4 regions of the Pseudoalteromonas sp. NCIMB 1079 genome follow, and region 1 is predicted to be linked to each of the others. Evidence: predicted binding sites of a transcription regulator. Region 1 holds the regulator's gene; each other region holds the start of a gene.
What was found. Region 1 encodes sigma-54, which starts transcription at its own class of promoters, with help from an activator protein. Its sites were predicted from a motif close to GTTGGCACGNNNNTNGNNT; they were not measured.

Region 1 (2,204 bases):
GTGAAAAAGCCTACATTGTTTCTCATGGGGAGCTGATTGCATCAGGTACTCCAGAACACGTATTAAATGATAAAACAGTACGCGATGTTTACTTAGGCGAGCAATTTAGGCTGTAACATTTACGCCATGTCTTTAAGCATCTGCTAGTATTAATTATAACAACATAAAAGGATTGTTAGAGATACATGAGGCAATCACTACAGCTGCGCATGGGCCAGCAACTTACAATGACTCCACAGTTGCAACAAGCTATTCGTTTGTTGCAACTCAGTACATTGGATCTCCAGCAAGAAATACAAGAAGCTCTCGACAGTAATCCACTATTAGAGGTTGAAGAGGCAGACTATTCCGAAGACGCTGCTGGTAAAAACGAGCAAAAAGCTGATACCGATGACATAACTGTTAGCGCATCTGCTGATGATGCTCCGAGCGAATACGAACAAGATACTGGTGAAGCACTTGCAAAAGACACGCTAAGTGACGACATGGCTATGGATGTTAGTTGGGATGAGTACATGAGTGCCGCTCCTGCAGCCTCATCAGGTCCAATGCCTGAAGATGAATCTATATACCAAGGCGCCTCTACTGAAACGCTCCATGAGTATTTAATGTGGCAATTACAACTAACGCCATTTAGCCCTACCGATGAAGCCATCGCTATTGCGATTGTAGAAGCCGTCGATGATTCAGGTATTTTAACACTAAGCTGCGAAGAAATTTTAGAAAGCTTTAATCAAGAAAACGAAGATGATAACGAAGTCGAACTTGATGAAATTGAAGCGGTATTAAAACGCATCCAACTGTTTGATCCTGTTGGTATTGCTGCACGTAGTTTACAAGAGTGTTTGTGTATTCAGCTTAATCAATTTGATAAAGAAACACCTTACATTAATGAAACGAAAATGATTTTAACCGAGCATATTGATCTATTAGCAGCTCGCGACTATCGTACATTAATGAAAAAAACTAAGCTCAAAGAAGAAGAGCTTAAAGAAGTAATGACACTAATACATACTCTCAACCCAAAACCTGCAGATACTATAGTAAGGGAAGAATCTGAGTATGTTATTCCTGATGTGTCAGTTAAAAAAATTAAAGGCCGCTGGGTTGTCGAATTAAACCCAGATAGCATGCCTAAAATTCGTGTTAATAGCCAATACGCGGCAATGTCTCGCACTGTAAAATCAAGTGGCGACAGCCAGTTTATTCGCTCACATTTACAAGAAGCTAAATGGTTTATTAAAAGCTTAGAAAGTAGAAACGACACGCTATTAAAAGTTACTAATTGTATTGTTAAGCAACAACAAGGCTTTTTTGAACATGGCCCTGAAGCCATGAAACCAATGGTTTTAAATGATGTCGCTGAAATGGTAGAAATGCACGAATCGACAATTTCGCGCGTAACTACTCAAAAGTACATGCATACACCCCGTGGTATATTTGAGCTTAAATACTTTTTCTCAAGCCATGTAAGTACTGAAAACGGTGGTGAATGTTCATCTACAGCAATACGTGCGCTTATCCGAAAATTAATCGCAGCAGAAAACTCAGCAAAACCATTGAGTGATAGCAAAATAGCGGATATATTGGCTGAGCAAGGAATTAAAGTAGCAAGACGTACAATCGCAAAATACCGCGAATCTCTTGCTATTCCACCGTCAAATCAGCGTAAAAGTCTGATTTAAGACGCTAAACTAAGAGGGTAATGCTTATGCAACTAAACTTAACTGGTCGTCACGTAGAATTAACCGATTCACTAAGAGACTATATTAATACTAAATTTGCGAAGCTTGAAAGACACTCTGATCATATAAATAATGTTCATGTCATTCTCGATGTAGAAAAATTAAATCAAAAAGCAGAAGCCACAATACACGTAAGCGGTGCTGAGCTATTTGCCTCTACAGAACATCAAGATATGTATGCCGCTATTGACTCGTTGATCGACAAGCTCGATCGCCAAGTAATCAAACACAAAGAGAAGCTTGCTCGACACTAATATGATGAAATTAAGTTCACTTATATGCCAGGACTGCAGCAAAGCTGCGGTCCTTTTTAATAGCAAAAAAAGAATTTTAGAGTTCATTAGCGAACTTGCTCACGACAAACTTCCGTATTTACCGCAACAAGATATTCTTAATGCTTTAATGAGCAGAGAGAAATTAGGTAGTACAGGTATAGGGCGTGGCATTGCTATTCCTCAT
Region 2 (2,204 bases), 1.4 Mb from region 1:
GCTGCGCAAATGTTGATCAAATGATGGGTAAAGTTTAAACATTGTGAATACAATATTAATTATTTAAATAAATAAAAAATTCAATTGAACTTAACTTTATTGAATATATAATGCGCGAAATTCACTTGTTTAGCTCGTTCAAATAGGATCTCTCATGAAAACTCAACTACTTTTAGCCACTGCTTTACTAGCATCTGCAACTGCGTCAGCTCAAAGCAATACTTACTTTAGCCAAGATAACAAAATTGAGTCTAAGTTATGTGTACTAAGTGCAAACGAAGGCTTTAGCGTTGCTCGTAAAGAAGCTGCCCAACACGGTGTTTACCTATCTCGTTTTTCTAAAAGCATTTTATGTAATGGTGAAGATATTCGTGATATTGCTAAAAAAACGACATTAAGCAACGCATCAGTTGAGAAAGTAGAAGTATTTGCAAAAGACGCTCAACAAGAAACTCAATTATGTATGACGGCTTTAAAACAAGGTTTAGCACCTGTTCGTCAAAAAATTGGTAACCTAAACTCATTAAAATGTAATGGTCAAAACGTTACTGAGTTTGTTAAACGCTACCAAAACGCAGCAATCTAATTATTAGCTTAACTATAATAAGTAAATTTGAAATGCCTGGTTTTTACCGGGTATTTTTTTGCAAAAATTACAAGGTTGTTTGCAAAGCTTGCAAGCTTAACTTATTTAAACTGTTTAATAAATATACCGATCGAGATTAAGTTATTGATTATTATAAGTTAACTATTATTGGCATTGGATTTGTATTAGTTAAAGTGACATTTAATTAATTACGAAGGATACGTCTTATGAAAAAGTTAACATTAGCAGCCACTATTTTAGCATCATTAAGCCTAGCGGCTTGTTCATCTAATCAAGGTCTTGAAAGAATAGACAGTGACTTTGCAAGTTTAGATAATGATAGCGATGGCTACATCTCAAAAGTTGAAGCTGATGACGATAGCATTTGGGGCCATTTTTCAAATATTGATACCAATATGGATAACGAAATTAGCCGCAAAGAATTTAACACTTATATGAAGCTTAATAATGGCAAAGTAGCCACTGATTCTGAAGTAAGTGAGTCGGCATTTAAAGCTGAAATTGCTAAATTCGATAAAATTGAAAGCAGTTTTTCAAGCTTAGATAACGACAGCAATGGCTATATCTCGGTAGTTGAAGGTAACGATGATGATATTTCAAATCATTTTGGTTACATGGATAAAAACCAAGATAAGCGCATCAGTAAAAGCGAGTTTATGGGTTACATTAAAAAATACGGTAACGCAGTAGCTGAAGATGATGCATTAGAAGCTTTTAAAAGTAACTAATAGTTACCATTTTAGTAAGTAAGATTAAAGCCAGTGCTAGTCACTGGCTTTTTTGTGTTTTAAATTTAGTTATTTGATAGATATATTTTCCTAGTTTGGTGTTGTTCTGTCATAATAGATGGCTGTGTATTTTTATTTGTTAAGAGTGTGTATGGCGGGTCGGCGAATTAGTGATGAACAACTAGTTGAGATCATTGAAGCAGCTATTTTTGTTGCAGATAAGCCTGTTAGTAAACGCCACCTTAAAGACATCGTATTAATAGATTTAGCTATTTCTATGACGCGAATAAATGACGCAATAGATACAATACAAGAACATTTTCAAACTCGTGGTATTCGCTTAGTTGAAGTTGGTAGTGGGTATCGGTTTCAGGCATGCAGTAGTTTAAGCCCTTGGTTAAATAACTTGTGGCAAGAACGCGCACCAAAATACTCGCGTGCTTTACTGGAAACATTATCACTTATTGCATACAGGCAGCCCATTACACGCGGCGAAATTGAGCAAGTAAGAGGTGTTACTACGGGTTCGAATATTATTAAAACCTTACTCGAAAGAGAGTGGGTTAAAGTGGTAGGGCATAAAGAGGTTCCGGGAAAGCCGGCTTTATATGCAACTACTAAGCAATTTTTAGATTATTTTTCGTTAACTGGACTTGAAAATTTACCTGCGTTGCCAACAGAGCAGCAAAGTAAAATTAACCAGTTATTGAGCGATCCTTCTGTGAGAGAACCATCCGAATGAGTATTATACAAGGTGAAAAGTTACAAAAAGTCTTAGCCCGTGCAGGCGTAGGCTCACGCCGTGAAATGGAAAAATACATTGACGCAAACCGCGTTAGTGTAAACGGTAAAGTGGCAAAGTTAGGTGA
Region 3 (2,204 bases), 2.7 Mb from region 1:
TTATGTTCTCTTATAAAGTTACCTTACTGGTATTTAGTTTATAAGGAAGAGTATGAAACCATTAATCATAGGGGCGATAGCATTAAGCCTCAGTGCTTGTTCTGCGGTAACCATTCAGCCACGGGCAACAGCAAAAATAACGAGCCAAGCTAATTACGAAGATAGCCGCCCATTTTATTTATGGGGATTAGTGGGTGAGCAGCGGGTAGACGTAAAACAAATATGTTCAAATACACCGGTTATTCAAATGCAGTCACAGCAAACGTTTAGTGATGGAGCGCTGAGTTTAATTACGCTTGGAATATACTCGCCTCATACCATTAAAGTGTGGTGCCAAGAGCAAGTACTAGGGGAGACATTATGAGCATCAAGCTATTTGCAGCCGGTTGCACACTGATTATTTTAACGGGGTGTACAAATATTTACTTTGATAACGGTATGCAGAGCAAAGTAAGCAATAAGACGCTAAAAAGTTCACAGTGGCATCATAATTTTGCACTTGCGTTGTACGAGGGATCAGAGCCGTTAGATTTAACAAAACATTGCCCACAAGGGGAGTGGCAAAGCGTTCATACGTATAAATCGTTTACTAATGGTTTAGCTGAGGTGGTTGTGAATCAAATTGGCCCAGCTTGGTACCCTAAAACAGTAGAAGTACAATGTAATAAGGTACCATTTAAAGCAAAACAGCTATAAAACAAGAAAAGGGCCAAAAGGCCCTTCGTGTCGCAGCAAGTAACACATTCTTTCTTATAAATTAAAGTCTACAGAATAAGCAACGTAAGCTTTAATATCTGAGTCATCCATATCTGTATCAGATAAACCAAAAGTGAACCCATCTTTCGAAATTGATACACCGTAATCTAAGATATTATCATCGCCAATAAAGTCACCAGAGTAGTGGCCTAAGTGAAGTGCCATTTCAGTGCCGTTACTGCCAACAGCAAAACCGTAGTCAGCTGTCAGGTAAAGTGAATCACCAAAGTCTGTACCATCACCACTTGCAGCTGATGTTGCAAGTACTGAAGCACCAAATGTGAAGCCTTCAACACTAATGCTACCGTAAATTTCAGAGAAATCGGCGTCAGCTTCAGAAGCGGCATCTGGGTAAGCGTAATAAATATAGCCAACATCGTAGCTAACACTTTCGTTAATGTCGCCACCAAAGCCTGCATATAAGTCAAGCTCATAGGTCATTTCATCGGCCCACGATGCGTTTGAAGCCCAAGTACCTGCATAAAAGCCCGATTCATTGGCGTAATCAATACCGCCTGAAATAGCTGCATCGCCCCCAGTTTGCTCTTGACCACGCCATAAGTAGTTTGATGTTGCCGCTGCATTAGCAGTTACTTCAGCATGTACGGCTGTTGACGTTAAAGATGTTGCGCCCATTAATGCTATAGCACCTATAGCAATGGTTTTTTTTAGTTTTAGCATGTCCATTTCCCGTTATATGATTTTTGCTCGCCAAGGTTTTTATTATGTATTCGGAACCTTTAGGCTGACGGCTTTTTATTGTTTAACTAACGAGATAATTGCACTGTATGTGCCAGCTTCATTATTTTTTATTGAAAATTATTTTTATACATTAAAAACATGAGCTTGTATTTTATAGATTGAGAAGAGATATGGTATGTAGGAAGATGTTGCGCACACTGCTGGTGCATAAATTAACCTAGCCGCACCATAAAAGTACGACTAAATTAGAAGTTTTTAGCCAAATATAGTGCGCATAAGGCTAATTGTTTCGTTTACACTACGACCTTTTTGAACTTCACTCACAATTGAATCGCGCTTACTGCGAATGTGCTCAGGAATATCGTCAGCAGCAAGTGCGCGGTCTACTAAAATTTCTGCAGACTCTTTACCTCTACGCTGAGTTTTACCTGTCGTAGTTGTAGTTCGTTTAGGCTTACTTAACAGTTTGATGTAGTTAGAGTTATCTGGTGTTTTAGCATCAGCATAGTGAAAGAAACATGGGATTAGCGCTTTAATAGCAACTAATTGTTCTTCTAACTCATTACTAGGTTTAGCCATTTTGTACCATGACATAGCTTGAATACCTTTTACAATATCTTGCCAGTAACGCTCAAAATCACTATTTTTAAGTTTAGAAACACCAAGGGCACCGCATAATGCATCTAACCGATTGTTTGTGATCGGAGTAAATATATCAGGGCGACGCATTGCAAGCAGTCGTGTTG
Region 4 (2,204 bases), on a different contig from region 1:
ATTAGAGTGAATGTAAATGTTTGCTTTTAATAGGATTTATTAATTATAGACTACTTTCAACCTGCTAACATTTTAAAAGAGTTAACTTTTATGCAGCATTTTTAAATTACTTAAATAAGCTTCACTTTTAGTACTGTATGGCTTAACTAATGAATTTAATTAAAAATTTTTGAAATAAAAAATAACTTATACGGTCTAGCTTACTTCTACGTTTATTAATATTCATTTAAGGAAATTTTATGACAGGTTCAATGAATTCTGATGTGCAAAACCGTTTGCAGTGGTCACTTTTATCTTTGCGTTTAGGCGTGTTTATTGTAATGGTTATGTGGACATTCGATAAGTTTGTTAATCCTGGGCATAGCGCACGTATTTTTGAACATTTTTACGGTATTAGTGGCTCTACAGATATAGTGGCTTACATTATTGGTGCGGTGCAGTTAGTGCTTGTTTTAGCATTTTTAGCAGGTATTAAAAAGCGTATAACGTACGGTATCATTTTTGTAATGCATGGCTTATCTACGCTTTCTTCTTACAACCAGTACATAGATGGCTTTAATAACTTATTATTCTTTACTGCATGGCCAATGTGGGCTGCGTGTTTTGCACTTTACTTATTACGCGATCAAGACGTGAAATTTACTGTAAAGTAATAAAGTACATGCAAAAAAATTGGTTATAAGCCATAAGGCTTATAACCAATAAGTACACAGGGAGTGTGTGGAAGTCGGTTTGCATGTTATGCAACTAATGCATTGCGTCGTTGTATTGCTCAGCAAGGCTCTCTTTTTGCCCTTCGGTAAGTGCTTTACCCGCTAATTGAAACACTTCGTGTTCTTCTTCACTTAAATGATGATGTACCAAATGGTGTAGCTTTTTAGCTGCAACTAACCATGCAGACGAGCTCATTTCGGTATCTTCAAGTTGTTCAATTAATTCATCAATTTCGTGATGTTCAGCTACGCTGTGGCGCGCTTTTTCATGAGTTAAGTCATCAAACATAAGTGGGTTATAAAAGTAACGTTCTTCAAATTTTGCGTGATCTTCTAATTCTGTTTTTAGCTCATCCATTAGCTTGTGGCGCTGCTCTGTGTCGCCGTGTGTTTGAATAAGCGCATCTACCAATTTTCGTTGTTTATCATGGTCGTGACGTAGTGCTTCAAAAATATTCATAACTAGTCCTTTTACAATTTATTTGCTTATATCATTAACTAGCAAACTAAATGCCAAATATTAAATTATTGTATTTTAATGAATTTATATTGGTTTTTTATTTTTAGGCTGCTATCACTGTAAATTTTACAGTGATATGAATGCAATAATTTCAGGCTTTTGCGTAGTTCAATTATAAAAGTGAGTATAAATTCCTACAGAACCTTACAAATATTTACTGGTTGTTTATTTTATAGCAGTGATAAAGTGTCAGTGTTATTTGGGTACAACCCATATATTACCCTCACACATAAATGCAGGTAGCACGTTAACTTAATAGGATAGTTTAAGGATGAACATAAAAAGCCCCGTCGCCGCATTACTACTGTGCGCTTTACTGAGTGCATGTAGTACAGCCCCGCGTTCTGACCCTAACTTATGCATTGAAGAGGCTGAAATGGTTGATCGAAATGGCGCTCAAACAAGCTCACAGGTTGATAATCAATGCATTAGCGCACAAATTAAAAAGGATGAAAAAAATGACACTTTTTTGATGCCATCGGTACGTTCTTTTTTGAATTTTTTGTAATGGTGGTAGAAAAGTAAATAGGCTAACTTGCAGCTGTAATTTAAAGTAAATAAGTTGCGTAAAAATAGGATGGGTTATGAAGCAATTGTTGATAGCAATTCCACTTTTTTTATTACTAAGCGCTTGTGCGGCGCAGCCTTACGCAGGCTCGGCAAAATGTATGGAACAAGCAGATATTTCATACGAAACCGATACACGTAAAAATGAGACATTAGATAATAACTGCAAAGCTGCAAAAGTAAATACGCCTAATAAAGAGCTTGAGAATCATGGCTTGGTTGATAGAAGCCTTTTACAGCTAATCGTTAGCTTTTTAAATGGCGTATTTTAATAGTAAAAATATAATTAAATAAGGTATGTATGAGGGAAGAACTAAGAGCAAAAATAATTACCGTGTGCGATAAAAAAATAGCAGTTAAAGGCGAAAATGTAGGGCTTTCTTTTTATGCATTTTTTGCTAATA

Region 2: a site for sigma-54 is predicted at 754-772, ahead of ABX891_RS08895 (EF-hand domain-containing protein). Genes of this name have one in related genera too.
Region 3: a site for sigma-54 is predicted at 1,536-1,554, ahead of ABX891_RS02670 (TorF family putative porin). Genes of this name have one in related genera too.
Region 4: a site for sigma-54 is predicted at 1,213-1,231, ahead of ABX891_RS19565 (hemerythrin domain-containing protein). Genes of this name have one in related genera too.

Annotation. Positions count from the first base shown of each region.
Region 1 is NZ_JBEWZA010000001.1:3,315,510-3,317,713, forward strand. Features, by position in the region: gene lptB (LPS export ABC transporter ATP-binding protein) at 1-116, shown strand, start outside; gene ABX891_RS15455 (RNA polymerase factor sigma-54) at 186-1,685, shown strand; gene hpf (ribosome hibernation promoting factor) at 1,712-1,999, shown strand; gene ptsN (PTS IIA-like nitrogen regulatory protein PtsN) at 2,004-2,204, shown strand, end outside.
Region 2 is NZ_JBEWZA010000001.1:1,901,426-1,903,629, forward strand. Features, by position in the region: gene ABX891_RS08890 (hypothetical protein) at 155-586, shown strand; gene ABX891_RS08895 (EF-hand domain-containing protein) at 814-1,335, shown strand; gene scpB (SMC-Scp complex subunit ScpB) at 1,487-2,077, shown strand; gene rluB (23S rRNA pseudouridine(2605) synthase RluB) at 2,074-2,204, shown strand, end outside.
Region 3 is NZ_JBEWZA010000001.1:582,187-584,390, forward strand. Features, by position in the region: gene ABX891_RS02660 (Bor family protein) at 53-364, shown strand; gene ABX891_RS02665 (Bor/Iss family lipoprotein) at 361-696, shown strand; gene ABX891_RS02670 (TorF family putative porin) at 751-1,437, opposite strand; gene ABX891_RS02675 (hypothetical protein) at 1,714-2,204, opposite strand, start outside.
Region 4 is NZ_JBEWZA010000002.1:647,491-649,694, reverse strand. Features, by position in the region: gene ABX891_RS19570 (hypothetical protein) at 240-653, shown strand; gene ABX891_RS19565 (hemerythrin domain-containing protein) at 748-1,173, opposite strand; gene ABX891_RS19560 (hypothetical protein) at 1,505-1,741, shown strand; gene ABX891_RS19555 (hypothetical protein) at 1,818-2,072, shown strand; gene ABX891_RS19550 (DUF6500 family protein) at 2,102-2,204, shown strand, end outside.